One region of the Kitasatospora sp. NPDC056327 genome, then DNA from elsewhere that is predicted to be linked to it. Evidence: riboswitches for the same ligand, from Rfam matches in the RefSeq annotation. Region 1 holds a riboswitch; each other region holds the start of a gene.

Region 1 (7,115 bases):
CGCCCTGGAGGAGTGGGCGTTCTCCGACGCCCCGGTCACCGGCCCCGGCTCGCCCCGCGAACTCGGCGCCCGCTGCGTGCGCGAACTCACCGGCGGCCTGGCGCTCTGGGCCGCCCTCGGCTGATGCCGCGCCCCGGCCGGCGACCCGCCCCGCCCCGGCGCCGCCACCGCCGCTCCTCCTCCGGGCCGAGCGCGTTCCCGCTGGTCGGCGGGGGCGGAGCGGTCCGCGCGGACGCTAGGCTGAGGGGTCGCGCGCCGGTGAACGGCTCCCCGGCGGACGGGGGGAACCGGGGCGGCCCTCCCGGGTGTCCTTCCCCCGGGGGCGGGGGAGTACGAGGCGTGGGAGCAAACACGACATGGGTCTGACGAGCCACAAGGTGCTGGCACTGACCGTCCTGATCGCCGTCGCGGCGATGGCCGCCACGGTCTGGCTGTGGCCGAGACTGTCGAGGCGCGGCTGGCGGGCGGTCCTCGGCCGGATCGGCGCCCTGCTCGCCACCCAGCTGACGGTGCTCGCCGCACTCGGTCTGGTTGCCAACAACTACTTCGCGTTCTACAGCAGTTGGGACGACCTGCTGGGCACCGGCGACAGCGGGCCGGTGGTCATCCAGAACAAGGTGGACGCCTCCGGCCGGCTGCGCGTGGAGACCATCGGGCACGCCGAGGTGCAGGGCGGCGGCGCGCTCGGCCGGGACCGCGAGAAGTCCGGCGAGATCCGCGAGGTCCGCATCGACGGCGCCACCACCCGGCTCTCCACCGACGGGTACGTGTACCTGCCGCCGCAGTACTTCCAGCCGGAGTACGAGCAGAAGCAGTTCCCGGTCCTGATCGTCAGCACCGGTTTCCCCGGCATCGCCAAGAACCTCGTCACCCGGCTGAACTACCCGGGCGCGGCACTCAGGCTCCTCCAGGAGGGGCGCATGCAGCCGACCGTGATGGTGCTGGTGCGCCCCTCGCCGGCGCTGCCGCAGGACACCGAGTGCGAGGACATCCCGGGCGGAGCGCAGTCCGAGACGTACTTCAGCAAGGACGTGCCCTCGGCGATCCAGGCGACCTACCGGGTCTCCGCCGATCCGAGGGCCTGGGCGTTCATGGGCAACTCGACCGGCGGCTACTGCGCCCTCAAGCTGGCGATGCGTCACCCGGAGGTCTACCCGACCGCCGTCTCGCTGTCCGGCTACTACCAGGCCGCCGAGGACCCGTCCACCGGTGACCTCTTCAAGGGCAGCGGCCAGCGGCGCAACGAGGCCGATCTGATGTGGCGGCTCAGGAACCTGCCGCAGCCCGGGATCTCCGTGCTGCTGGCCGGCACCAGGGAGGGCGACGGCCAGTACCGGCACGAGACCGAGGCGTTCGTGGCCGCCGTGCGCAGCCCGATGAAGGTGTCCTACAGCATGCTGGCCACCGGCGGGCACAACTTCGAGACCTGGAGCAAGCTGCTCCCGTCCTCGCTGGAGTGGATCTCCCAGCGCCTGGTCGTCCCGGGAGCCGGGCAGTCGGCCTGACCCCCGGGGCCGCCCCGGCCGGTGGACCCGGCCGGGCCCGGGCGGCAGGGCCCCCGGGCGCGGTCGCTCAGACCACCCGCTCCAGCGTGCCGGTGTGCAGCTCGCCGACCCGGCCGCCCTCGCCCTCGTACGTCCAGAACGCCCGGACCGTCATCCGGGCGAGGTCCATGACGTGGCTGACGGTGATGCCGCTGACCTCGGTCCAGCTCACGAAGTAGATCTGCGGACCGACCTCGGCGACGTGCAGGGTGACGTCCTCCCACTGGCCCGCCGACTCGCCCAGGCCCTCCCAGCGCAGCCGCTTGCCGTCGGCCGAGTAGGCGTTGCGGAAGGCCGCGCCGTTGTCGACCCGGAACAGGTAGGTGCGGCCGGCGAAGGCGGGCAGGGACACGGTCATGGCGGGACGGGTCTCCTCGTCTCTGGAGGCGGTGCTCGGTGCGGCCCGGACGGCTCCGGGCACGATGGATCCCCAACCTATCCGACCACCTCGCCCCGGCGGCGCACTTTCCCCGCCGGACCCGCCACCGTGGACGGCCCGCGACCCCGGCGGACGGTCCGGCGGGGACCCCGGGCGGTCCGGTGCCGTCCCAACGGATCGACTCCGCCGGACCGTTGATCATCGGCCGGGAGGGGGTGTGAGCTGCGCGACAACCTTCCCGGGGAAGTTGTCCGTGCTCGCACGGACTGCCTAGCCTGCAGAGACGTCCGCCACAGCGGACCCCGCCGTCGGGACGCCGAGTCCTGTCCACCCGCCGGCCGGCAACCGAGCACCACGGCGGACGGGAGCGGGGGACCCAGGTCAGTGCCCGCCCGTGCGCTCCGGCGCCCGGGCCGCGGCTAGGGGTGAAGCCGTTTCCCGACGGCCGGGCAACCTCAGCGCCCGAACCCGACAGCTCACCCCGCAGGCGTCGCAGAGGACCCTGCCATGACCACTGCCCCGCAGCAGCCCGCCCCGCCCGCCTCCGGCGAACCGGACGGCCCGGCCGCCCGCCGCGCGTTCGGCCGCCGGCCCGCCGCCCGCCACGCCCGGCCCTCCCGCCGCGGCCGCACCGCCGCCCTCGCCGCCACGGGGGCACTCGCCGTCACCGGTGCCGGACTGCTCGGCGGCGTGCCGGCCGTCACCGGTGCCCGGGCCGCCACTCTGCCGACCGTCACCCAGGACCGGCTCGCCCCGGCCACCATGGTCGCGGGCAAGGCGTCGACCGCCTCGCTCACCGTGCACTCCTCGGCCTGCTTCACGGCCAGGACGCTCGGAGTCGGGGTCCGCGACGCGGCCGGCCGCAACCTCGACTTCCCCGGCAGCACCGCCGACGCCCGGATCTGCCCCGGTGGTCTGACGGTCGCCACCGGTGCGCGGACGCTGCCGGCCGGCACGTACACCCAGTTCGGCTTCTGGCAGGACGCGGCGGGCGCCTGGCACAACCTGCCCTCCCGGGAGCTGGTGGTCTCCCCGGCCACGACCACCCCGACGCCCACCCCGACGCCCACGCCGACCCCCATCCCGACGCCGACGCCGACCCCCACGCCGACCCCCACCCCCGGCACCGGGATACCCGTCACCGGCAAGCAGCTGACCTGGTCCGAGGAGTTCAGCGGCCCGATCGCCTACGGGACCCGCTGGACCGGCGACCGCAGCAGCTCCTACCGCTACGGCAACCACAACCCGGACGACAACAAGCTCGACTGGCTGAACCGGAACAACGTCTCCGTCTCCGGCGGCGTCGCGACCTTCACCGCCAAGCCGGGCGCCAACACGCTGGAGAACGGCAAGCAGTCCTGGGACACCGGTCTGCTCACCACCGAGTACTCCGGCGAGGGCTTCCAGGTGAAGGCCGGCGACTACGCCGAGACCCGGGTCAGGCTCCCGGCCGGCACCGGCGCCTGGCCGGCCCTGTGGACCTGGAAGAACGGCAACGGGGAGATCGACTCCTTCGAGTACCACCCCGACAACCCGAACCTGCTGGAGCTGACCAACCACGTCAACCCGGGCCACCTCTACCACACCGACGCCAAGGCGATAGCCAAGGACGGCTGGGTCACCATCGGCACCCACTACGGCGCCGGCTCCGTCGACTGGTACGTCAACGGGGTCAAGGTGTACTCGGACGGCAAGGGCGTCGGCGCCGGCTGGTCCGCGTACCTGATCCTCAACCTGTCGCTGAGCGCGGGGAACTACCACCCCGCGCCCCAGGGCACCGCGCCGATCACCTTCGCCGCGGACTACCTCCGCGTCTACCGGTAACCGGCGCGTCCACCGGGCCGCGTCCGGCGCTCAGACCGCCGGGCGCGGCTCGGTCGTCTCGACGACCGCGATCTCGAACGGCTGGCGGTTGTTCTCCGGGTGCCGGTCGTCGGCGCTGCGCAGCGACACCCAGCCGCCGGTCAGCGTGCCGGGGGCCGGGAGCGACGCCGCCAGCCGGACCGGGATCAGCGCCGTCGCGCTGCGGTACTTCGGCAGGCCGGGCGGGAAGCTGCAGCGGACCCGGTGGCCGTCCTGGAAGGCGTAGCAGTTCTCGGGGAAGAACGGTTCTTCGGCGGTGACGCCGTCGGGCAGGGTGACCACCACGGTGAACGGCGAGGCGGTGGTGTCCGGGCCGAGGTTGCCGACGAAGGCGTGCACCGTGGTGGTGCCGCCGGGCGGGGCCGCGTCCGGGTCCAGCCGCACCACGTAGAGGTCGGAGTCCGACGGCAGGGCCGCCGCGGCCGGGTCGGCGGCCGGCCCGGGGGCCTGCGCGCCGGGGTCGGCGGCGGTCCCCGGACCGGCCGCGCCGGGATCCGCCGTGCCCGGCTCGGTCACCGGGTCCGTGACGGGCGGGACGACCGGCGTGCCGACCGGTGCCGGGGCGCCCGCCCCCGGTGCGGACGCCTGGCCGTCCGGTGGACAGTCCGTCGCCCACGCCTGCCCGGCGGCCAGTGCCACCACCGTGCCCCCAACCACCAGGGACCTACCGAAGATTCCTCGAACGGATCCGCTGCGGGCCATCGCCGCTCACCCTGCCCTCCGTGTCCGGCGCCCCGCGCCGTCGCGGGCCGCGTCCGCACCAGCGTGGCCGACCGCCCGGCCTGGACCGGGACAACCCGCCCTCGGGTGGCTCGAACGGACGAACGCCCACGGCCGGTCGGCCCGCCGTCGGGAGCGGCCGGTCACCGGGCCGTCAGGGGGCCAGGACCTGCCCGAGCCGGGCCGCGATCGCGTGCATCACCGGGACCAGGGAGGCCGTGCCGGCCTGCTCCTCCAGGGCCCGGATCCGGGCCTCCGGGCCGGAGACCGAGAGCGCCGTCGGGGCCGGCGCGCCCGGCACGGGGAGCGCGACGCAGCGCACGCCGATCTCCTGCTCCTGGTCGTCGACCATGAAGCCGTGCCCGCGCGCCCCGGCGAGCAGGCGCATCAGCTCCTGCGGGTCGGTCACGGTGTGCGGGGTGAGCGCGGGCAGCGGGCCCGGGCCGAGGACGGCGCGCGCCTCCTCCTCCGGCAGCTGCGCCAGCAGTGCCTTGCCGACACCGGTGCAGTGCGGCTGCACCCGGCGGCCGACCTCGGTGAACATCCGCATCGAGCGCCGTGACTGCACCTGGCCGACGTAGACCACCTCGCCGCCCTCCAGCACCGCCAGGTTGGCGGTCTCGCCGGTGGCCTCCATGAGCTCCGCCAGGTAGGGGCGGGCCCAGCTGCCGAGCAGCCGCCCCGCGGTCTCGCCGAGCCGGATCAGCCGGGGGCCGAGGGTGTACCTGCGTGTGCTGTCCTGGCGGACGTAGCCCTGCTGGACGAGGGTGCGGACCAGTCGGTGGATGGTCGGCATCGGCAGTCCGGAGGTGGTGGACAGCTCGCTGAGCGTCGCCACCCCGCCCGCGTCGGCCAGCGCTTCCAGCAGCTGGAAGGCGCGCTCGACGGACTGCACCCCGCCGCTCGAACGCTCGGTGGTCGGTCGCGCGGCGCTGTCGGAGGTCGGGGGCACCGGGGTTCCCTTCGCGGTCGGGGGAGGGACCGTCGGGGAGGCCGTACGCCCGCGAGCGCCCCGCCGGACCGCTGGAATTCTGCATCGCGGAAACGGGTCTCCACCTTACAGAATCGAACGTTCCGCTCAGTTGCCCCCGTCCGCCGGCCCCCGGCCCCGTCCGGCTCGGGTGTCCGGCGGCCCCGGCGGCCGGTCACGCCGCCCGGGCGGTCCGCTCCTCGTCGACCGTGGTCGGCCGCCCCGGCTCGACGACCGCGGTGCCGTTGACGAACAGCGCGGTCAGCGGCGGCAGCGCGCCGAGGGCCGGCGCGGCGACCGGGTCGGCGATCGAGGAGTGCGGCAGGCCGTCGGCCCTCCACGGCGCGACATCGGCGGGCTTGCCGGCCTCGACGGAGCCGATCTCGTCCTGCCGGCCGAGCACCCGGGTGCCGCCCGTGGAGCCCAGGCGCAGTGCCTGGCGGGCGGTGAGCGCGGCCGGCGAGCCGGGCAGCCGGTTGATCAGCAGGGCGTCGCGCAGTTCGGTGTCAGTCCGGCGTCGAACCGTTGCGGCGGTTCAGGTAGTTGTACACCGTGAAGCGGCTGACCCCGAGCGCCGCGGCGACCGTCTCGACGCCGTGGCGGACGGTGAAAGCGCCGCGCTCCTCCAGGAGCGCCACCACCAGCTGCTTCTCCGGGCGGGCCAGCTCGGCCAGCGGCCGGCCGCCGAACCGGCGGGCCGTCTCGGCCAGCAGGCGGTCCAGCGCGCTGCCGAGGTGCGGCAGCCGGACGGCCAGCGCCCGGGTGCCCTCCCACTCCAGCACGACGTCGTCGGGCCTCGCCTCGTCCAGCGGGACGGGCGTGGCGCCGATCGCGGCCAGCAACGGTCCGACGGCCGCGGCGAGCGGGTGCTCCGGCTGCCCGGTCACGGTGTACCGCCCGCCCCGGTCCCCGGCCCGCCGACCCGGAGCGGTCCGGTCACGGCGGCGAGTGCCGCGTCCGCCCCGGCCCGGCCCACGGTGCCGGTGGGGCCGGCCGGTCCCGCTTCGCCGGCCGGCCGGCGGGACGCCGCGGCGTGCGGCGGGAACGTGTCCGTTTCGAACGGCTCTGTCGTGAACTCCACCATCGATCGCACCGGTTCACTCTAGCGAGCGGGGGCGTGGGCGGTCCCGGGCTTTGCCGGGCCCTCGGTGCCGGGGCGGTGCCGGCGCCGCCTTGACGGCCCTCCGGGGTCCGGCAATGCTTCCGGCGGCCGGGGGCTTCCGGGCCGCATGCTTGACGGACCGTCGCCGGACCAGCCCGGAAGTGAGGCGCGCATCATGCCCGAGAACCCCGGCCGGGGCCACGTGGTGGTGGCCCCCGACAAGTTCAGGGGCACCCTGGAGGCCCCCGAGGCCGCCGCCCGGATCGCCGCCGGCATCCGCCGCGCCGCCCCCGGCACCGAGGTTCGCGAACTGCCCGTCGCCGATGGCGGGGAGGGCACGCTGGCGGCGGCCCTGGCGGCCGGGTTCGACCGGGTCCCCGTCGTGGTGCCCGGCCCCACCGGCCTGCCGGTGGACGCGGCGCTCGCCGTCCGGGGCACCACCGCCGTGGTCGAACTCGCCCAGGCCTGCGGGCTGGCCCGGCTGCCCGGAGGCCGGCCCGCCCCGCTCACCGCCGGCACCCACGGGGTCGGCCGGCT
Region 2 (7,115 bases), on a different contig from region 1:
CCGCGCAGACCGCGCGGGACCCGGCCGAGCTGTGCGGCGATGGCCGCGACGTCCTCGTCGGAGACGTTGGGGTGGTTCTCAGTGGTCATGGGGGGAGCTGTCTCCAGCGGGGACGGGGGCGGGTGGTGAGGAGGGGGCGGGCTGCGCCGGGGCGGCCGGGGGCGGGGCGACGGGTGCCGCCGGGGCGGCGGCAGCGGCGTCCACGGAGTCCCAGACACTGGCGTACCAGGGCCGGGCGGCCTTGGCCGGAGCGGCGGCCGGACCGGCCGCGGGCGGTGGCGCGCCCAGCGCGGACTTCGCCGCGTCCCGGGCCGCCGGGTCCACCGCGATGTACGGGGTCTCCCCCGGCATCGCGTAGTGCAGCCGGGTGCGGGCCTGCGCCCTGACGTACTCCGGGTCCTGCCAGCGGGCCTTCTCCCGGCGCAGCTGCTCGACCTGCTGCCGGGCGTGCTCGGCCCGGGCCCGCTGGGCCGAGATCTCCGAGCGCTGCGAGATGAACTGCCGCGTCGGGTACGCCAGGATCGCCACCAGTGAGCAGAGCACCAGCACGAGGACGGTCGCCCGGCTCGTGAACCGGGGCCGGGCCGCCAAGCCCGGGATCCTCCAGCCTGCCATCTCCGGTGTCCCCTCCTGGTCGCGACGGTGCCCCGCCGTCCACCCTACGGGGTGAACGGCGGGGCACCGGTCAGGCGTGCGCTACCGGGCGGCCGGCGGGACCGGCCGGGCGCCGCCGGGCGGGCTCAGCCCTCGTGCTTGAACCGCGGGAAGGCGCCGCGGCCGGCGTACTCGGCGGCGTCGTCGAGGATCTCCTCGATGCGCAGCAGCTGGTTGTACTTGGCGACGCGCTCGGAGCGGGCCGGGGCGCCGGTCTTGATCTGGCCGCAGTTGGTGGCGACGGCGAGGTCGGCGATGGTGACGTCCTCGGTCTCGCCGGAGCGGTGCGACATCATGCAGCGGTAGCCGTTGCGCTGGGCCAGCTCGACGGCGTCCAGGGTCTCGGTCAGCGAGCCGATCTGGTTCACCTTCACCAGCAGCGCGTTGGCGGTGCCGGTCTCGATGCCGCGGGCCAGGCGGGCCGGGTTGGTGACGAACAGGTCGTCGCCGACCAGCTGGACCTTGTCGCCCAGCTTCTCGGTCATGGCCTTCCAGCCGTCCCAGTCCGACTCGTCCAGCGGGTCCTCGATGGAGACCAGCGGGTAGGCGGCGACCAGGCCGGCGTAGTACTCGATGAGCTCGGCGGAGGTGAGCGCCTTGCCCTCGAACTGGTAGGCGTCGTCCTCGAAGAACTCGGAGGCGGCGACGTCCAGAGCCAGCGCGATGTCCTTGCCGGGCACGTAGCCGGCCTTCTGGATGGCCTCGACGATGAGGTCCAGGGCCTCGCGGTTGGAGTCCAGGTTCGGGGCGAAGCCGCCCTCGTCGCCCAGACCGGTGGAGAGGCCGCGCTCCTTCAGCACGCCCTTGAGCGTGTGGTAGACCTCGACACCCCAGCGGACGGCCTCGGAGAAGGACTCCGCGCCGATCGGGGCGATCATGAACTCCTGGATGTCGACGTTGGAGTCCGCGTGCGAGCCGCCGTTGAGGATGTTCATCATCGGGACCGGCAGGACGTGCGCGTTCGGGCCGCCCAGGTAGCGGAACAGCGGCAGGTCGCTGGCCTCGGAGGCGGCGTGCGCGACGGCCAGCGAGACGCCCAGGATGGCGTTGGCGCCGAGCGAGGACTTGTCCGGGGTGGCGTCCAGGTCGAGCATGGCCTGGTCGATCAGGCGCTGCTCGGTGGCGTCGTAGCCGACCAGCTCCGGGCCGATCTGCTCGATGACGGCCAGCACGGCCTTCTCGACGCCCTTGCCGAAGTAGCGGTTCTTGTCGCCGTCGCGGAGCTCCAGCGCCTCGAACGCACCGGTGGAGGCACCCGACGGAACGGCGGCACGGCCGGTGCTGCCGTCGTCGAGGCCGACCTCGACCTCGACCGTGGGGTTGCCGCGCGAGTCGAGAATCTCACGGGCGACGACGACATCGATGGACGGCACGAGGCATCTCCTAGCGGAAGCAGGTTCGGCTGACGGTGGATGCCGGTCGGCCGGACGATTGCGGAGTCGTTACGACCAGAGCCTAACCGCACGGACTGTCCGGGCCACGTCGACCTCGGTTCCGTCTCAGCGTGTGGCCCGGTTACCCACCGGTAGTTCACCTGGTTGCCCGACCCGGGAGGCCCGGATGGGGACGAAGGGGACCGAACGCCGGCCGGCCGCACCCCGGGGGCGCGGCCGGCCGGGGCGCGGTACGGCCCTTCGGGGCGGCGGCCGATCGACCGGGAACGGCCCCTCGGGCGCGTCACGGGCCGGTCGGCGCGGCGTCAGGCGAGGGCCAGGACCTGGCCCGGGACGATCAGGTTCGGGTCGGTGCCGACGGTGCCGCGGTTGCCGTCGTACAGCGCCTGCCAGCCGCCCTGGACGTGCTGGGAGGCGGCGATCCCGGCGAGCGTGTCGCCGGACCGGACGGTGTAGCCCTGGCCGGCCTGCTGCTGCGCGGCGGCCGGGGCGGCGGCCTGGCCGGCGTACTGCTGGTAGACGTCCTGGTGGCTGGTCCAGTACCAGCCACCGTTGTTCTGGTACCAGAAGACCTTGGCGTCGGCGTCCCAGCCGGACTTGCCGGCGAACGACGGCGCCTGCTGCTGGGCCTGCGGGGCCGGTGCGGTCTGCGGCTTCGGGGCGGCGTGCTTCGGGGCGTACGGCTTGGCGGTCCGCTCCTGGGCGGCCTGCGGGGTCTGCGCCTTGGGGGCGGCGTGCTTCGGCGCGGCCGGCTTCGGGGCCTCCTGCTTCGGGGCCTCCTGCTGCGGCTGGGCCTGCGGCTTCGGAGCGGCCGGCTTGGCGTCCGTCGAGGTGTCGACCGCCGCCGGGGCGCCGCCCTTGGTCAGTCCGGCCTTCTTGGAGCAGACCGGCCAGGCACCCGGACCCTGCGAGGCGAGCACCTTCTCGGCGACCGAGATCTGCTGCGCCTTCGAGGCCTGGTTGGCCTGCGGCGCGAAGGCGTTGCCGCCGTACGCCTTCCAGGTGCTGGAGGTGAACTGCAGACCGCCGTAGAAGCCGTTGCCGGTGTTGATGCTCCAGTTGCCGCCGCTCTCGCACTGGGCGACCGAGTCCCAGGTGGAGACCGGGGCGGCGGAGGCGCCGGTGGCGCTCAGGATCGGCATCGCGAGTCCGACGCCGGCGACACCGGCGACGGCGATGGCCTTCTCGGCCTGGGTGCGACGACGGTGACGGCCAGTTCCAACGAACAGCATGAGACGTCCCTCTCCGCACGCCTGCGAGGTGAGCTGTCGGGTTCGGACCGGGAGGTGGCCCGGCCGCGCGGAGGCGGCTTCACCCCTAGCCGTGGGAGACGGCGCAAAACCTGGGTCCCCCGCCCCTGCCCAGGGTTCTGGTCGGTTTCCCGGAGCGCGACGGGCAGGACTCGGCGTTCCGCGCACGGGGCCCGCAGCAGCGGGCTCCCCGGAGACTAGACAGATCATCAGAGCAATCACAAGCTCATATCGCCGACATCACACGAACATCACGTCATGTGAATGATTGCCTACCAACCGAGGATGTTTGTCCGGATTGATGCGGGTTCATGACCCGTGAAACCGCAGGTCGGCGACGATCCGTCAGCGTGTCGCACGCCTTCCCCTGCTGCCGCCGATCACCGTCATCCGCCGTCCGGCCGGCCGTTCCCGTCGTTCGGAAGTGCCCCGGCGGGCAGTTTCTCCGGCGTGAATTCCACGGGAAGTTCACGAAGTCCACGCATGATCAGACCGCCGCGCCAGCGGAGCTCCTCCGGGCCCGCGGCGAGCCGCAGGTCCGGCAGCCGGGACAGCAGGGTGGTCAGCGCGGCCCGCCCCTCCAGCCGGGCCAGCGGGGCGCCGATGCAGTAGTGGATGCCGTGGCCGAAGCCCAGGTGCGGGTTGTCCGTCCGGGCCAGGTCCAGGGTGTTCTCGTCCGGGAACCGGGCCGGGTCCCGGTCCGCCGCCGCGAGCACCACCAGCACCGGGTCGCCGACCGGGATCGCCACCCCGCCGATGGTCAGCGGACTGGTCGCGAACCGCCAGGTGGCGAGCTCCACCGGTCCGTCGTAGCGCAGGAGTTCCTCGATCCCGGTCTCCAGCAGCGCGCTCTCGCCGCGCCCGATCGACTCCTGGAGCAGGGCGCGCTGCCCCGGGTTGCGCAGCAGCGCGTACACGCCGTTGCCGATCAGGTTGACCGTCGTCTCGAAACCGGCGAAGAGGAGGATGAAGGCCATCGCCGCGGCCTCGTTCCCGGTGAGGTGCTCCCCGTGGTCGCTGGCCCGGATCAGCCCGGAGATCAGGTCGTCGCCGGGGTCCGCCCGCTTGCGGTGGATCAGCTCCGCCAGGTAGGCCCGCATCCGCTTCACCGCGCGCCCCACGCCGCCGCGCTGACCGCCGCCGTGCCGGATCATCATCCCGGCCCAGTCCCGGAAGTCGTCCTGGTCCTCGGCCGGCACCCCGAGCAGGTCGCAGATCGCGTAGATGGGGAGCGGGAAGGCGAACTCGTGGATGAGGTCGGCGGAACCGCGGGCCGCGAACCCGTCGATCAGCCGGTCGGTCAACTGCTGCACCCTCGGCTCGAAGGCCGCCACCCGGCGCGGCGTGAACGCCTTCGACACCAGGCGGCGCAACCGGGTGTGGTCCGGCGGGTCGATGTTCAGCAGGTGCGTCATGAGGTCGGCCTGGCGCTCGCCCGGGATGCCGACCCGGCCGGTGCGGTGCGCCTGCTCGCTGTGGTGCACCGGGTTCTTGGAGAGCCTGCTGTCCGCGAGCGCCTGCCGGGCGTCCGCGTACCGAGTGACCAGCCACGCCTCCACCCCGCTCGGCAGGGTGGTCCGGTGCACCGGCTCGTGCTCGCGCAGCCACGCGTACGCCGGGTACGGATCGGCGGCGAACTCCCAGGTGAACAGGGGCGGACGGGCGGCGTCGGACTGAGCTGGCATGGGTCGACGGTATCCCGAGCGTGTCCCGGCCGGCGCACGGCGTGCTCGCGGGCGGCGGCGGCCCGCCGGCCGCGTGCCATGTACACGCAGGAGCGGCCGTGCGCAATGTCCGCCGGGCGCAACAGGCGTGAGCCTGGTCACCTGAGGGGTAATTCCTGTTGCGGAGGGTCAGGACCTGCCTACGATCCTCCGCAAGATGTCCGTGGGCGCCGGTGCGGAGCCGCCCACAGGGAGGAGCTGGACCATGCGGGTCACCGGGTCGGTCGTCGTGATCGCCGTCCTCGACGGCGGTTCGGGGGCGGGTCTCGCCCGCCGGTTCGCCGCGGAGGGGACCGTCGGGATGCTGATCGCCGACCAGCGGGTCGGGATCGCCGAGGACCTCGCCGCCGAGCTCGACCGGCGGGGCTGCCCCGTCGTCGGCGTCTGCGGCGACATCCGCCGCCCCAGCGACGTCGCCGCCCTGGTCGACACCGCCGAGAAGCACCTCGGCCCGATCGACCTGTTCTGCGTGGCCGGGCCGGACGGCGAGCGGGTCGTCTCCCTCGCCGAACTGCCCGACCACCTCGACCTGGAACGGCTCGCCGAACTCGTCGCCCTGGTCGGCGAGGCGATCGGCGAGGTCGTCGTCCCGGTCCGGCGCCGTCCGGTGCCGGACGCCGCGGCGGCCTGACGGCCGGCCCCGGCGCGGGCTCCGCTGTGGCCCGGGCCACGTCACGGCGCGGGCCACGTCACGGCGCGGGCTTCAGGCCCTCCGCGGCGCGCACCGCGTCCCGGTAGCCGCGCGCCGCGGCCCGCAGCGCGGCGTCGACGTCCACCCCGGCGTCGTGCGCGCGCTGCGCCAGCGCCAGCAGCAGCCGGCCCGCCGACTCCGCCGTGAGCTCGGCGGGCAGCTCGTAGGGCTCGTCCGGCACCCCGGTGAACCCGGCCCGCCGCACCCGTGACACCAGCTTCGCCGCGTGGGCGAGCGAGGGCAGCCCGGCCGGCACGCCGTCCAGCACCGACTCGCGGTCCGACTTCTCGGCCGCCTTGAGCGCCTCCCAGTTGGCCTCCACCTCGGCCGCGCCGTTCGCCTCGGCGTCCCCGAACACGTGCGGGTGCCGGTACATCAGCTTGTCGACGATGTCGCCCGCCACGTCGTCGATCGTGAAGGCGTCGGTGGGGTGCTCCTCGGCGATCCGGGAGTGGAAGAAGACCTGGAGCAGGACGTCGCCCAGCTCCTCGCGGAGCGTGTCGCGGTCCCCCTCCTCGATCGCCTCGACCAGCTCGTAGGCCTCCTCGACCAGGTACTTCACCAGGCTGGCGTGGGTCTGCTCGGCGTCCCACGGGCAGCCGCCCGGCGAGCGGAGGCGGTCCATCACGGAGACCAGGTCCAGCAGGCGGGCGCCCGGCAGGTCGTAGGAGCCGGGGAGCACCTCGATCTCCGGGACCTCGCCCGCGTGCTCGACCGCGAGGCGGGCCAGCGCGTCGGTCAGCCCCGGATCGCCGTCCGGGCTGCCCAGCCAAACCGTCGGAGCGGGCGCGGCGGCGGTTCCGGGGGTGGTCCCCGTCAGCAGCCGGGCCAGCGCGGGAGCGGAGCCGGGCGGCACGATCTCCACCTCGACTCCGGCCTGCCGCACGGCGGGCACCTGCGGGTGACCGGCGTCGGCGGCGAGCACCCGCCCGGCCGACCGCAGCGCCTCCCAGGCGGGCCAGGACAGCAGGCCGGGTGCCACCCGGTGGGTCGTGATGAGGAGGATCAGCTTGGTGCCCGGGGGATTCGTCGTCACCCTTCGAACCTACCCGCCCGCCCCACCCACCCGCCGCCGGGTTTCACCCCCGGACACCCGCCCCGGGCGCAGCAGGCCTCCGGCCTGCGCAGGGCCCCGGCCGCGCGGGAAGTCGGACCCGCGGACTTCCCGCACACGCGGACCCAGGGCTTGTCCGCCACCTCACCCACCGCCGGGCTCCAGCCCCCGACAACCGAACCCGGGCCACGAAGGGCATCGCGCCGTACAGGAGGTCGAGCCCGTCGACTTCCCACGGAGGCAGGCCGCCCGGGCCCGGCCGACACCTCCCCACCTCGCTCCACCGGGCCCCCCAGGACACAACGCACGAGTCGCCGGGCCCATCGACTTCCGGCGCCGGCCGACGCG
Region 3 (7,115 bases), on a different contig from region 1:
ACCGCGGCGCCGCCGGAGTCCGGGTGGAAGGTCTTCTCGTCGACGCCGGGCGGCAGCTGCACCATCCGCGCGGCCGGCTCCGGCCCGACCGCGGCGGCGATCCGGGAGCGGGTGTACTCACCGAGGTAGGTGAGCACGTCGGTGCCCTCGCCGATCCGGCGCAGCAGCTGCCGGGAGACCGGCAGCTGGGCCCAGGCGGCCTCGTGCCCGTGGGTCATGCCGAGCAGCCGTCCGGCCCCGGCCCGGCGCAGGGCGGGCGCCATCAGGCCGAGCGGGGCGGCGGCACCGAACCAGACCGAGTCGCAGCGCTCGGCCCGCAGGATCTCGGCGGCCCGCCGGGTGACCCGCGGTGTGGGAACCATCACCTTCGTCCGGTCGCGGATCACCGGGAACGGCTGTTCGGCGTCGAAGCGCGCCACCTCGGTGCCGTCGCGCCAGTCGGACGCGTACACCACGACGCTCCCTGCGGGCTGACGGACGGCCATGTTGTGCACGAAGGCCTGGATGCCGCCGGGCCTCGGCGGGAAGTCGTTGGTGACGATCAAGGTCTTGTGCATCAGGCCACGGCTCGCTCGGTCGGGGGGTGCTCGGTGTACCGCTGGGTGATCCGTACGATAGGTCAACACCACGACCCGCCGGGAACGGATCCGCGCACGGCAACCGTTCCACCCCCGGGTCTGTCCTAGTACCCGGGCAGTCGGTGCGGCCGGCCAGACCCCGCGACGGCGGCCCGGCCCCGACCCGCCCGGACCGCCCGGGCGTCCGGCGCGCGGCGCCGTCGGCGGAACGTGCGAGACGAACGAGGGAGCGCAGTGGAGTTGGCCCCGGCCACCGAGTCCGGTACACCCAGCGGCGCCGAGGGCTCCGGCACGGCGCTCGCGGTGCGCCGCGAGCCGTCCCGGCACACCACGCGCCGCTCGGGCCGGTCGGGCGCGCTCCTGGCGCTCGGCGGGACCTGGGTGGCCACCCGGGCGCTGCTGGTGCTGCTGGTGACCGGTGTGCTGCGGATGCCCGGCGGGGACATCACCGCCGACGTCTGGCTGATCTACCACGGCTGGTACGGCGTGCTGCAGACCGGCACCTTCCCGCTGGACGACGTCACCTGGCAGTACCCGCCCGGCGCCGCCCTGGTGATCCTGCTGCCGGGCCTGCTGCCCTGGTCGTACCTGGTCTCGTTCTGGGTGATCTGCGGGATCGCCGACGCGGCCGCGATGGCCCTGCTGGTCCGCACCGGGCTGCGCAGGGGCCGGGCGCTGACCGGCGCCTGGGTCTGGGTGGCCGGCGTCCCGCTGCTCGGCCCGATGATCTACAACCGCTACGACGTGATCGTCACGGCGATCGCGGTGGGCGGTCTGCTGGCGCTGGTCCGCCGCCCGGCGCTCGGCGGCGTCCTGCTGGGCCTCGGCGGCATCGTCAAGATCTGGCCGCTGCTGGGCCTCATCGGCACCCCGTCGGGCCGGCGCACCCGCCGCTCCTGGACCGCCGCGGCCGCGGCGGCGGCCTCGATCGGCTTCCTGCTGGCCGCCGGGATGAACGGGGCCTTCGAGTTCCTGACGTTCCAGAAGGACCGCGGCGTCGAGGTGGAGTCGGTCGGCGCGCTGCCGATCCACTTCGCCCGGATCGCCGGGGCCTGGGACGGCAAGGTGATGATGAACTACGGCTCGGTCGAGATGCTCGGGCCGTGGGTGCCGCTGGTCGGCAAGGTGATGCTGGCCGGCACGGTGCTCGGTTTCGGCTGGCTGCTGCTGTGGCGCTTCACCGCCCGCCGCCGCAACGCGGCCACCATGTACGACGCCGCACTGACCGCGCTGCTGATCTTCACCGTGACCAGCCGGGTGATCAGCCCGCAGTACCTGGTCTGGCTGGTCGGCGTGGCGGCGGTCTGCCTGACCGTGCGCGGCACCAGCCAGCGGCCGGTGGCGCTGCTGATCCTGGCCGCGACCCCGCTGACCATGGTGGAGTTCCCGCTGGTCTTCGGCGACGTGGTGGCCAGCAGGCCGGGCGCGATCGCCGTGCTGACCGCGCGCAACCTGCTGCTGCTGGTCGCCACCGGCATGTCCTGCGTCCGGCTCTGGCGCTCCACCCGGCGCACCGAGCCGCTCCCGGCCACCGTGGTGCTGCCCCGCGCGGAGCCGGTGCCGGCGGCCGCGTTCTCGGTGCGGCCGGGCATCGCGTACGAGCAGGACCTGCTGGACGGCATCGACCGCCCGGCGGCCCGCAGCGAACGCTGAGGCCGGCGCTCAGCCCGCCAGCGCACGGACCTCGGCGAGCCACAGGCCGGTGAACCCGGCCAGGCCGGGGCCCAGCAGGTCCCGGAACAGCCCGTCCAGCCAGGCCTCCCGGTCCGCGCCCGGGGCGCTCGCACCGACGGCCCGGTAGAGGGCCACCAGCCGCTGCGGCCCGTACCGGCGGGCGATCAGGTCGCAGGCCAGCCAGGACTGCTCGTAGGCGAGGGCCAGGCCGTCCCCGCCGGCCGCGAGGGCGGTGTCCCCGGGCAGTGCGACGGGCAGCCGGCCGGCGGCCGCCTCCCTGGCCAGCTCCGGGGCGAGCTGCCGGGCCGAGCGGCCCGAGTCGTGGAAGGCGGTCCAGTCGGCGACGCCCTCGGAGAGCCAGAGCGGCGTCCAGGCCCGGGTGTCCGCCCGGGTCGCCACGTGCACCGCCTCGTGGGTGACCACCGCCTGCCGGCCGAACCCGCTCAGCCGCGCGAACTGCTCCGGGTTGACCAGCACCCGGTCGGCCGGGGCGTGCGACGGCGCGCCGGGGGCGGAGACGGTCACCGCGGCCATGCCGGACCAGCCGGCCCGGTCCTCGGCCAGCAGCCGGGTGAACTGCTCCCCGGTCGCGGGCAGTTCCAGCAGCAGCCGGCCGGCCCGGGCGGTGCCCCAGAGCGCCTCCACGGCGGCCACCGCGCGGTCGCCGACCACGGTCGGGGCGAGGTCGCCGGTGCCCGCGCCGTCGACCGCGAGCACCAGGCAGCGCCCGCCGGCGGCGGCCCGGACGGTACCGAGGTCCCACAGCGGCGGCGGACCGCCCGTGCCCTCCTCGGACTCGACCCGCGGGCCGGCCGCGGAGCGGACCAGCACCAGCCGACGCGGGTGGACGACCGGCTGCTCGTCGTAGCCGGTCACGGAGACGGTCAGCTCCGCGGTGGCGGTGCACCGTCCGGCCGCGTCCACCGGGCCGAGCACCAGGTTGCGGTAGCCGGTCCGCAGCGGCAGCGCGGGCGGACCGGCGGTCAGCGCCCGGGCCCGGGCGTCGAGCAGTTCCAGGACGCCGGCGCGCTCGTCCGCGGCCGCGGCGGCGGGCCCCGCCGGCACGGCCCCGGGCAGCGAGAGCTGGGCCGCGGCGCCGGCCACGAGCAGCAGGGCGGTGCGCCGCGACGGCCGGCGGCCGTCGGCGGGATCCGGGCGGCTCAGAGCCGGATCACCCCCGCGAGCGGCATCGCGCCGACGCTCTCGTAGCGGACCCTCGCGCCGGGGTAGGGGGCGTGCACGATCACCCCGCCGCCGGCGTACATCCCGACGTGGTGCATGTCCCGGTAGAAGATCACCAGGTCTCCCGGCCGCGCTTCGGAGAGGCTGACCCGCCGGCCGGCGTACGCCTGGGCCTGCGAGGTGCGCGGCAGGGTCACTCCGGCCTGCCGCCAGCTCCAGTACATCAGACCCGAACAGTCGAACGCCTTGGGCCCGGTGGATCCGTACACGTAGGGCGAGCCGATCATCCGCACCGCGGCGGCCAGTGCGGCGGCGCCGCGCTCGGAGGCCGGCGGGGCGGTGCCGAAGTCCAGCCGGTCGGTGCCGCGGGTGGCCCGCTGCTCCGCCTCCCGGGCGTCCTGGGCGGCGAGCCGGGCCCGCTCCACCGCGCCGAGGCCGTTGAGCAGCTTCTGCGCCTTGGTGAGCCGCTGCTGGATCTGCTGCTTGCCCTCGGCCAGCGCCTTGCGGGTCTGCTCCAGTTCGGCCAGCTTGGCACCGGTCTCGGCACGGCGCTGGTCGAGCACCCGCTGACGGCCCAGCACCTCGTGCAGGGTCTCGTTCTGCCGCTCGGCGGCCTGGTCGAGGCTGCGGGCCCGCGCGAGGTAGCCCTCGGGGTCGGTGGCGAGCATCAGCTGGACGGTCTGCGCCATGCCGCCGGCGCGGTACTCGGCGCCGGCCACGGTGGCGAGGTCGCCGCGCAGCCGGTTGAGCTCGTCCTGGGCGACGGCGATCTGCTGCTGCAGCGTGCCGGTCTCCTGCTGGAGCCGCTGCTGGGCCTCCTGGGCGGCGTTGAACCGCTCGGAGGCCTGCTCGGCCTCGTCGTAGAGCTGCTCCACCTGCGCCTTGACGTCCTTGCGGTCGGCCGGGGCGTCGGGCGAGCCGGGCGCGGCCTGGGCGCTGCCGCCGGCCGCCACGGCCAGCGCGGTGGTGGCCGCCGCGGTGAGCACCAGCGCCCGGGCGAGCGCGTGCGCACCTGACAGCGGGGAACGGCGGTGCACGGCCATGCGACGTCGGCTCCGATCCTGGGCCCGGCCCGCCGCCGCACCGGGGCGGGGCGGCTGTCGACGCGGGGCGTCCGGTGGCAGACGTTAGCGAGTCCGGGCAACCGATTCCAAACCCCTCCGAACCCGAATATTCAGACACTTATCGGACGTCAGATCGGTTCGCGGACCGAGGGTCCCGAGCCCGCCGGGAAAAGCCGCAGGCCCGGCCTCCCGCACGGGGGGACCGGGCCTGCGGCGGATGCCGACCGGGGGTCAGATGCGCACGATCACGTTGATCGGCATGTTGGACGCGGCCTCGTAGCGGACCGAGGCGCCCGGCTTCGGGGCGTGGATGACCTGGCCGCCGCCCACGTAGATGCCCACGTGGTGACGGTCGCCGTAGAAGATCACCAGGTCGCCGGGCTGGGCCTTGGAGATGTCCTTGCCGATCTGGGTGCCGGCGGTGGCCTGCGCCTGCGAGGTGCGCGGCAGCGACACGTTCGCCTGGGCGTACGCCCAGCCGGTGAGGCCGGAGCAGTCGAAGGAGTTGGGGCCGGTGGCGCCGTAGACGTACGGGGAGCCGAGCTTGCTCTCCGCGGCGGCGATCGCGGCGGCGGCGCGCGAACCGTTGGCGGCCGGGGCGGCGGGCGCGGCCGGGGCGGCCGGCTTGGTGGCGGCCGGGGCCGTGGAGCCGGTGGACGGCGCGCTCAGGTTGCTGCGGTTCTCGTCGCGGGAGGCGCGCTCGGCGTCGGCCTTCTCCTTGGCGGCCTTGGCGGCCTCGGCCTTGGCGGCGTCCGCCTTCGCCTTGGCCTCGGCGGCGGCCTTCTCCTCGGCGGCGCGGATGGCCTGACGCTCCTGCTCGGTGAGCGTGTTGAGCAGGTCCTGGGCCTTCTGCAGCTTGCCCTGGACCTCCTCCTTGGAGGCCTTCAGCTGCTGGGTGGTGGTCTCCAGCTCGCCGAGCTTGGTCTGGGTCTCGGTGCGGTCCTGGTCCAGCCTGCGCTGCTGCTCCTGGAGCTCCTTCAGCGCACCGGACTGGGTCGAACCGGCCTGGTTCAGGGCGTCGGCCTGGCTGAGGAAGTTGTCCGGGCTGGCGGAGAGCATCAGCTGGACGGTCTGCGATATGCCGCCCGTGCGGTACTGCTCGCCGGCGATCTCGGAGAGGCCGCCCTGGGCCTCGATCACCACGGCCTGCTGACGGGCCACCTTGTCCTGCAGCTCGGCGACCTGCTTCTGAAGCTCCTGCTGCTTGGCCTGGGCACCGTTGTACTTCTCGGTGGCGACCTCGGCCTCGATGTTGAGCTGGTCGACCTGCTCCTTGACCTGGTCCTTGGTGGGCGCGGGGTCGGCGTGGGCGCCGGACTGCGCGGACAGGGCAACGGCAGCGGCGGCGACACCGGTCAGGATCGAGACGCGGGTGCGGCCGGCGGGCTTGGGACGACGATGGGACGCCACGAAGGCGGACTCCTTCTTCCTCATCCGCCTACCGGGTGAGCTGACGGGTTCGGGCGGAAGCGTGCCCTACGACGCCTCACCGCCCGCTCGCGCGGCCGACCTGGCGCCGATTCACCCCGGAGGAACGTGGTTCCCCGGCTCCGCTCCACCGTGGGCCCCGACTGCTGGATCCCACACGTGACGGGCCGTCCAGGCCCCGCCCCGCTGCTTCGCGAACTCGGCGGCGAACCCCGCCGCCACCCAGGCTGGGTGATCGACTGTGCGTGGTTCGAAGCAAGACCCTAGTAACAGATCCGTGATCCGTTCAAATCCTTGTCAGAAAAAAGCCGGAAGAATACCCAAGTTCCTTTGTGAATATGACCGAATGTGATCACACCCCCACGGCGGGCTGATCATTCACCGCAGACCGGTCGAACGCCCGACCGAAACGCCCGCGCCACCCCCGGGCGGAGGTGGCGCGGATCACAGGGGCCGCGGCCGCCCTTCCGGGCGTGTCGTGGCGGGCCGTCAGGCCCGGGCGGTGCGTCAGGTGCGCCGGGTCCGCCGGACCCGGCCGCGGACCGACGGGCGGTGCGTCAGACCCGGCGGATCGTGTTGATCTTCATGGCGTCGGCCTTCATCACCTTCACCACGTCACCGGTGCGCGGCGCGTGGACCACCATGCCGTTGCCGATGTACATCCCGACGTGGCTGCGGTCGTCGCGGTAGATGATCAGGTCGCCCGGCTGGGCCTCGGCCAGCGACGGCACCCGGGACCCGTAGTTGCCCTGGGCCTGCGAGGTGCGCGGCAGCGAGACGCCGGCCTTCCCGTACGCCCAGACCATCAGACCGGAGCAGTCGAAGGTGCTCGGGCCGGTGTCGCCCCAGCCGTAGGGCGACCCCTGCTTGCTCATCGCGAGGGAGACCGCCGCGCCCGCCTTGCCGCTCGCCTGCGGCAGGCTGCCCAGGTCGGTGCGCTCGGAGCCGCGGGAGGCCCGGTCGGCCTGCTGCTGCGCCGCCTTCAGGGCCGCGCGGTCCGCGGCGCTGAGCGAGTTCAGCAGCTCCTGGGCCTCCCGGAGCTTCTTGTTGACCTCGGCCTTGGTCTGGTTCAGGTCCTTGGTGGTGCTGTCCAGCGAGGCCAGGACGGCGGCCGCCTCGGCCTTCTGCTGATCCAGCCGGCGCTGCTGCTCCTGGAGGCCCTTGAGCGCCTCGGCCTGGCTGGAGCTGG
Region 4 (7,115 bases), on a different contig from region 1:
ATCCCGGCGACCCTCCCGGGCGCCTCCCCGGCGGCCCGGACGACGCTGGCGCCGGTGTACGAGTTGCCCGCCAGCACGGCCCGGTCGATGTCCAGGTGGTCCAGCAGGGCGAGGACGTCACCGGCGATCGCCGCGGGGGAGTAGTCGTCCCAGTGGATCGAGGACTCGCCGAACCCGCGCAGATCCATGGTGATCACCCGGCGCCCGGCGGCGGTCAGCAGCGGGCGCAGGTGGCGGTAGGCGGCCCGGCTGTCGAGCATCCCGGGGAGCAGGACGACCGGGACGCCCTCGCCGTGGCCGGTGTCGTCGAAGGCGATCCGCCCGCCGGGCAGATCCAGGTGACGGGTGGCGGGGGCGACGGTGCCGTTCATGGGTGCCTCCTCGGGCGGGGATCGTCGGCGAAGCGCCGATAGCCATAAAGCTAAGGCTAATAGCCTTAGCCGTCAAGCTATTGCGCCTCTCTTCCGGTCCGCCGGCCGGGCGGACCGGTCAGACCCCCTCCACCCTGAACGGGTCGTGCTCGGTCAGCAGCTTGTCCAGCCGGGCCTGGTCGACCCTGGTGACGAGCTCGGTGGTCTCCTGCCGGTCCCGGACCACCTTGGCGAGGGTGAAGGTGGAGGTGATCGTGTAGAGCAGGCCGACGGCGAGGAAGGCCCGGGTCCACGGCCCCACCGGGAGGAAGGCGATCCCGAAGCCGAGGGCGGTGGCGGAGAGGGCGAAGGAGAGCACGGCCTGGATGTGATAGGCGGCCGTGGTGCGGGACTGCATCGGTGTGCTCATGGCGCCAGGATGGCCGCGGATCCGCGCCCGGCACATGAGTAGGGGTACTCAGATGGGGGGTCGTTCGTTGACGTCCTATCACGTTCGGTAGTGTCAGTTGTCGTCAAACGTCCCAAAACGCCCATCGGGCCGCGTGGTGCCCGGTCCGTATCCCGCCGTCACCAACGGATGGCTTGGAATCGGGGGCCTCTCGGATTAACGTTTGATAACGCAGCGCGGTCCTCAACGCCGTACCCAGACGGCACCGTGCGCCGTCGCCTAATCCCGCCGGCCGGCCCAAGGGCAGGCCAGGGAGCCGGGGAACCACGTTCCTTGGGGTGAATCGGCAGGCCCCGGCACCGTCCGGGACCAGCCGTAGGAGACCTTCCTGCTCCGAACCCGTCAGCTAACCCGGTAGGCGCGAAGGAAGGAAAGGAGCGCGCCTCCGTGGCGTCGACGCACACCCCGGCACACCCCTCCGGCTCCGCCGGTACCCAGCTGCTCGACCACCCGGGCCCCTTCGGCGGTCCCGGTCCGTTCGCGGGCCCCGCCGACGAGACGGCCCCGCCCGCCGTCGAGACCAACCGGCACCGGATGCCCCGTCAGGGCCGCGGCACCGCTCCGCTGCTCGGCGTCACCGCCGTCGCCGCCACCCTGGGCGCCACCGGCTTCGCCTCGGCCACCCCGGCCGCCGCGCCCGCCGTCGAGTCGCCCGACGAGGCCCCGGTCGCGCTCTCCGCGGACCCCGGCCTCGCCCTCGCCGCCCGGATCCAGCTGCAGGCCGACAGCCAGCGCACCGCGGCCGAGGAGCAGGCCCGCGTCCAGGCCGCCCAGGAAGCCGAGGCCAAGCGCGCCGCCCAGGTCGCCCAGCAGGAGCAGGCCAAGCGGGTCGCCGAGGAGGCCGAGAAGGCCAAGCTCGCCGCCATCACCCTGCCGGTGCGCAACTACCGGCTCTCCGCCCACTACGGCCAGAGCGCCCGCTACTGGGCCAAGCTGCACACCGGCCTCGACTTCGCCGCCGACACCGGCGAGCCCGTCCTCGCGGTCGGCCAGGGCACCATCACCTCGGCCGGCTGGGCCGGTTCCTACGGCTACCGGATCGTCGAGACCCTGCCCGACGGCACCGAGATCTGGTACTGCCACCTCTACTCGATCAGCAAGGCCTCCGGGAAGGTCCTCCCCGGCCAGCAGATCGGCAAGGTCGGCGCGACCGGCAACGTCACCGGCTCGCACCTGCACGTCGAGGTCCGCCCCGGCGGCGGCGCCCCCGTCGACCCGGAGAGCTGGTTCGAGCAGCGCGGCGTCAGCCTCTGACGCCTCCCGGCCCGGAGACCCCGGCCCCTCCCGGGAGCGGTGCCGCTACTCCCCGGGGCCCACCGGCCCCCCGGCGTGCCCGTCCTCCTGCTCGTGCCCGTCCTCGCTCCCGTCCGCCTGCTCCAGGCCCGCCAGATAGGCGTCGATCTCCGCCTGCCCCGGCTCCGGCGCCAGCTCCGGGAACTCGTTCACCAGCAGGCCCGGCAGCCCCGGCACCGTCCACGTGCCCGCCAGCTCCAGCGCCGCCAGGGCCGCGGCCTCCTCGAACGCCCCGAAGTCCCCGGCCAGTTCGTCCGGCATCGGCCGGCCCAGCGTGGTCAGCTCCGCCAGGTTCCGGTAGCTGCGCCGCATCAGGCCCTGCTCCAGCAGCCGCCGCGCGCCGTCCGTCGCCATCCCCACCGCCAGCGTCCGGGCCCCGGCGTACCAGCCCCCGTCGTCCACCGGATCCAGGGTGCCGTCCTCCTCCAGCGCCGAGAACGCCGCCGACCGCTCCTCCTCCGGCAGCGCCCGGAAACCCTCCAGCCAGGCCCGCACCGCCGCCCCGTCGCCGGTGTCCACCCCGGCCGCGCGCAGCAGCAGCGTGTACAGCCGGGGCCAGGTCACCAGGTCCGCCCGGCGCAGCAGCCCGGCCGCCACCTCGCCCTGCCACTCGGCCTCGGCGTGCAGCCGCTCCTGCCGCTTGGCGTTCAGCCGCTTCGCCGCCCGCTGGTGGTCGATCAACAGCCGCACCGCCGCGCCGTACGCCAGCGGGTCCTGGCCCGGCTCCGGCTGGACGTACAGGTACAGCCGCTCGTACAGCAGGTGCTCCACCGCGGCGGAGGTCAGCTCGGGCCAGCCGTCGTGCACCCTGCCCCCGCCCAGCTCCAGCAGCGCCAGCACCGCGCGCAGCGGGGCCCCGGCGACCGGCTCGCGGCCCTGCGCCTCCGCCCAGGCGAGCAGGTCGGCGGCCTTGGTGCGCGGGGCGAGCCGCAGGTCTTCGTCTTCCATAACCACGAACCGTAACCGCTGGTCGGGGATAGGGTCGGGAGCCATGGTCCCCGTCCGACTCACCGGCCCCCGGCTGGCCATCCGCGAGTTCCACCAGACCCCCGAGGACGCGGACGCGCTGCACGCGGTGTTCGGCGACCCGGAGGCGACCCGCTTCCTCCCGTTCGAACCGCGCGACCGCGAGACCTGCGCCGACCAGATCGCCCTCTTCCTGGAGGAGGCGGAGAAGGAGGAGCGGGAGGTCTACCGGCTGGCCGTCACCCGCCTCGCCGACGCCGACGACCCGGCCCGCGCCGTCCCGATCGGCAGCGCCGCGCTCGGCCTCGCCCCGAACCGCGCCGCGTCCCTCGGGTACGCGCTGCGCCGCGACGTGTGGGGGCTCGGCTACGCGGGCGAGGTCGTCGGGCTGCTGTGCGGCCTGGCCTTCGGGACGCTCGGCCTGCACCGGCTGGAGGCCCGGACGGACGTCGGCAACACCGCCTCGGTCCGGGTGCTGACCAGGGCGGGCTTCCGGCTGGAGGGCCGGGTCCGGCACGACTTCCCGCGCCACGACGGGTGGCGCGACGCGTACCAGTACGCGCTCCTCGCCGACGACGTCCGGCCGGGCGCCGGGCCGGGGTCCGCCGCGGGTCCGGCGGTGCGCGGGCGCGCCGTTCAGGGGGGGATAACCCCACCCCGGTCCGGCGGGGAGCCGGATGTCGGCCGCCTCGCGTTCCTGACAGGCTTCAGGGGTCGGAAGGACCCGTCCGACGAGCCCGAACCGCGACCGACCCGAGGGACCGAGAGCCGGCCATGAGCACCCACACCATGTACCGCACCGAGGACGACGCGTACGACGGCCGCCCCGGGTACGACGCGTACGGCGGTGACGACGGCGGTCAAGGCCGCCGCGCCGTCGCCCGGCGCACCGAGGACCCGCCGTACGCCTGGCGGGCCCCCTTCACCTCCTACTTCTACCGGGAGGTCGGCTTCACGCTGACCGGCCTGCCGGTGGCACTCGCCGGCTTCGCCGTCTCCGTGGCGATGTTCTCCATCGGCCTCGGCACCTTCGTCACCGTGCTCGGCGTGCCGGTGCTGGCCGCGCTGACCACCACCGCCCGGGGCTTCGGACGGCTGGAGCGCTCCCGGGTGCGCGGCCTGCTCGCCCTGGACGTGCCCGCGCCGGCGCCGGTCAAGCCCGCCCGGCCGGGCTTCTGGGGCGCCGCCGTCGCCCGCCTCGCGGACGCGGCCGGCTGGAAGGCCGTCGTCCACCAGGTGGTGATGTTCCCCTGGGCGATCCTCAGCGCGGTGATGTCGGTGACCTTCCTCTGCATCGGTTGGTCCCTGGCGCTCTACCCCGTCTACCACTGGGTCTTCCCGCGGTACACCGACTGGCCGGGCTACCGGATCGTCAACTTCGTCGAGGACGACGGCAGCCAGTACGCCTACTACATCCAGTCGCCGCTGCAGATCGCCGCCGTCTGCCTGCTCGGGATGCTGTTCGTCTTCCTCACCCCGCAGCTGGTGCGCGGTCTGACCAACGTGAACCGCCTCGCCGCCCGCGGCCTCCTCGGCCGCTGAGGGCGGGCCGCCCGGCGGCCGGAGCGCCCCCGCCCGCGCGGACGCCCCCGGGTGCAGTGCCCGGACGCGGTCCGGGTGCGGCCCCGGCCGGCCCGTGGTCGGATGGCCGCGATGGCCGACCGAACCGCCCGCACCCCGCCCGCCGGCCCGCCCGCGCCCCTGGTGACCTCCCGCTCGCTGGACGAGTACTGCGGCCTCTTCGGCCTCACCCGCGCCGCGATCGCCGCCCTCCCGGGCCCGCTGCTCGACTGCCCGGGGGGCGCCGCCGCGCTCGTCGCGGAGGCCCGCCCGCTCGGCTGCCGGGTGATCGCCGCCGACCCGGTCTACGCCCGGCCGGCCGAGGAGGTCTCCGCCCGGGCGCTGGCCGCCCGGTTCGCGATGGCCGCCGCGATGGAGGCCCGACCCGACCTCTACCCGGGCCGCCGTCACCGCCCGCCCGAGCGCTACCTGCGCGGCTGGGACCGGGCCCGCCGCCTCTTCGCCGCCGACCGGGCCGCCCACCCCGGCCAGTACGTCGCCGCCGCGCTGCCCCGGCTCCCGTTCGCCGACGGCACCTTCGCCCTCGCGCTGAGCGGCTACCTGGTCTTCGCCTATCCGGACCTCTTCGGGCCGGAGCGGCAGGTGGCCGCGCTGGCCGAGCTGGTCCGGGTGACCGCGCCCGGCGGCGAGGTCCGCGTCCACCCGCTGTACGACGGCGCGGGGCGCCGGGCGGCCCACCTGGACGCCGTCCGGCACGCGCTCGGCGAGCGGCGGATCACCAGCGAGGTCCTCCTCGTGCCGGCGGGCGGCCCGGCGGACGGCCGGCCCCGGCGGGTGCTCCTGCTGCACCGGGCGGACCACCGGGCCCGGGCAGCTGGGTAAGGGGTGACAGGGGCCTGTGCCCCTATACTTCTGCCCATGACCGAGATGACGATCAGGCCGGCCGCCGCCCGGGACGCCGACCGGCTCACCGCGCTGGTCCAGAACTGTTCCGCCTACCGCGGCGAGTACGCGCCGATGATCGCCGGGTACCGGGTGACACCCGGGTACCTGGCCCGGCACGAGGTCCACCTCGCCGCCCGCGCCGGCGACGACCACCTGCTCGGCTTCTACGCGCTGATCACCGATCCGGCCGAACTCGACCTCATGTTCGTCGCCGACGAGGCGCAGGGGCTCGGTGTCGGCCGGCGGCTCGTCGCCCACCTGCTCGACCGGGCCCGCGCCCTCGGCGTCACCGGCGGCATCAGGGTGGTCTCCCACCCGCCGGCCGAGGCCTTCTACCGGCGGATGGGCGCCGAGCGGACCGGAACCTTCCCGGCGCGGCCGCCGATCGGCTGGGACCGGCCCGAGCTGCGCTTCGTGCTCTGAGCCCGTCCGCGGCGGCGGGACCCGGTCAGCCGCCGGCCGCGCCGACCGCCCCGTTCGTCCCGGTGGCCGGTGCTCCCGGCCCGTTCGCCCCATTCGCCCCGCTCACCTCCGCAGCGGTCCCGTCCGCGGTCGGCCCGCCCTGCTGCTGCGGAAGGAACACCGGAGCCTCCAGCCCGGACAGGATCTTCTCCGCCAGCCAGCTCCGGTCCGAGCCGTACGGGATCCCGTCCGCCGCCATCAGCCGCCCCGCCACCGCGTCCCGCAGCCGCCGCGCCTCCTCGGCCGGCAGCCGGGACATCAGTCCGCGCGCGGCCAGCAGCGCGTGGTACTGCTCGAAGCCGGAGCGCGGACGCTCTATGGCCTCCAGCACGCTGGGCAGGTCGGCGAGCGCCGGATCGCCCTGCATCAGGGCGAGCGCCTGGATCCGCCGCCCCTCCGAGCCGTCCGCGAACAGCTCCTGCACCTGCGTCGCGGTCAGTGCCGAGCGCCGGGCGGTCGACCGCACCTCGGCCACCACCCGCTCCGGCCCGGCCGTCCGGTCGACCGGAAGCATCGAGCCCGGCAGGTCGCCCGGCTTCTCCGTGCTGGCGCCGACCAGGCCCAGGTGCTGCATCGCCCGCATCCGCAGGTCGTCGGCGCCCACCTTGTCGCCCTTGCGGTCGTGGTCCTGCCCGGCCAGGAAGAGGTCCAGGGCCCGGTCCGCGTCGGAGAGCACCCGCGGCAGCGTCAGCCGGGTCAGCAGCCAGCCGGCCAGGAAGCCGAGCAGCAGGAAGTAGAGGACGAGCGCCGCCGCGAACGGTGCCGTGCCCGTGCCCCCGCCCAGGGCCGGGGCGAGCGCCTTGCCGAGCCGGTCGAGCCGCTCGCCCAGTGAGCCCAGCTGGGTCAGCCCGACGCCCAGCAGCACCTTGGTGAGCCAGTCCGAGACCTGTTCGAGGTTGGTGTTCGGCGCGTACGGGCCCCGGCCGCCCCCGCCCTTCCCGGTGCCGCCGTCGCCGCCGTCACCGTCCCCGGTGGAACCGCCGCGCACCCGGGGCACCCCGAACAGGAAGCCCAGCGCGCCGCCGGCCAGCGTCGCCGCGCAGGACACCACCAGCCCGCCGCCCAGCGCCTGCCAGGGGTGCGGGCGTCCCAGCGAGAACAGCACCAGC

What was found. A riboswitch is a leader RNA that binds a small molecule or an ion and turns the genes downstream of it on or off. The one in region 1 is predicted to bind cyclic di-AMP.
Region 2: another riboswitch for cyclic di-AMP. It lies ahead of ACFCX4_RS07650 (transglycosylase family protein); the one in region 1 lies ahead of ACFCX4_RS09540 (hypothetical protein).
Region 3: another riboswitch for cyclic di-AMP. It lies ahead of ACFCX4_RS03980 (NlpC/P60 family protein); the one in region 1 lies ahead of ACFCX4_RS09540 (hypothetical protein).
Region 4: another riboswitch for cyclic di-AMP. It lies ahead of ACFCX4_RS02340 (M23 family metallopeptidase); the one in region 1 lies ahead of ACFCX4_RS09540 (hypothetical protein).

What each region holds. Positions count from the first base shown of each region.
Region 1 covers NZ_JBHJRC010000044.1:18,338-25,452, reverse strand. The annotation lists gene ACFCX4_RS09555 (TetR/AcrR family transcriptional regulator) at 1-124, shown strand, start outside; gene ACFCX4_RS09550 (alpha/beta hydrolase) at 357-1,505, shown strand; gene ACFCX4_RS09545 (hypothetical protein) at 1,573-1,902, opposite strand; cyclic di-AMP (ydaO/yuaA leader) riboswitch at 2,303-2,428, shown strand; gene ACFCX4_RS09540 (hypothetical protein) at 2,431-3,747, shown strand; gene ACFCX4_RS09535 (hypothetical protein) at 3,778-4,443, opposite strand; gene ACFCX4_RS09530 (IclR family transcriptional regulator) at 4,661-5,458, opposite strand; partial or broken gene ACFCX4_RS09525 (amidohydrolase family protein) at 5,652-5,984, opposite strand; gene ACFCX4_RS09520 (helix-turn-helix domain-containing protein) at 5,983-6,363, opposite strand; gene ACFCX4_RS09515 (glycerate kinase) at 6,754-7,115, shown strand, end outside.
Region 2 covers NZ_JBHJRC010000032.1:1,573-8,687, forward strand. The annotation lists gene ACFCX4_RS07635 (DUF501 domain-containing protein) at 1-107, opposite strand, end outside; gene ACFCX4_RS07640 (septum formation initiator family protein) at 79-591, opposite strand; gene eno (phosphopyruvate hydratase) at 741-2,027, opposite strand; gene ACFCX4_RS07650 (transglycosylase family protein) at 2,354-3,280, opposite strand; cyclic di-AMP (ydaO/yuaA leader) riboswitch at 3,285-3,434, opposite strand; gene ACFCX4_RS07655 (cytochrome P450) at 3,685-4,983, opposite strand; gene ACFCX4_RS07660 (SDR family NAD(P)-dependent oxidoreductase) at 5,228-5,653, shown strand; gene ACFCX4_RS07665 (MazG family protein) at 5,712-6,749, opposite strand.
Region 3 covers NZ_JBHJRC010000014.1:35,902-43,016, forward strand. The annotation lists gene ACFCX4_RS03960 (glycosyltransferase family 4 protein) at 1-557, opposite strand, end outside; gene ACFCX4_RS03965 (glycosyltransferase 87 family protein) at 813-2,231, shown strand; gene ACFCX4_RS03970 (hypothetical protein) at 2,241-3,356, opposite strand; gene ACFCX4_RS03975 (NlpC/P60 family protein) at 3,413-4,477, opposite strand; gene ACFCX4_RS03980 (NlpC/P60 family protein) at 4,730-5,908, opposite strand; cyclic di-AMP (ydaO/yuaA leader) riboswitch at 5,919-6,075, opposite strand; gene ACFCX4_RS03985 (NlpC/P60 family protein) at 6,484-7,115, opposite strand, start outside.
Region 4 covers NZ_JBHJRC010000008.1:21,936-29,050, reverse strand. The annotation lists gene ACFCX4_RS02350 (alpha/beta fold hydrolase) at 1-371, opposite strand, end outside; gene ACFCX4_RS02345 (YiaA/YiaB family inner membrane protein) at 490-780, opposite strand; cyclic di-AMP (ydaO/yuaA leader) riboswitch at 1,026-1,194, shown strand; gene ACFCX4_RS02340 (M23 family metallopeptidase) at 1,207-2,073, shown strand; gene ACFCX4_RS02335 (hypothetical protein) at 2,119-3,060, opposite strand; gene ACFCX4_RS02330 (GNAT family N-acetyltransferase) at 3,104-3,856, shown strand; gene ACFCX4_RS02325 (sensor domain-containing protein) at 3,853-4,620, shown strand; gene ACFCX4_RS02320 (class I SAM-dependent methyltransferase) at 4,732-5,481, shown strand; gene ACFCX4_RS02315 (GNAT family N-acetyltransferase) at 5,518-5,967, shown strand; gene ACFCX4_RS02310 (hypothetical protein) at 5,993-7,115, opposite strand, start outside.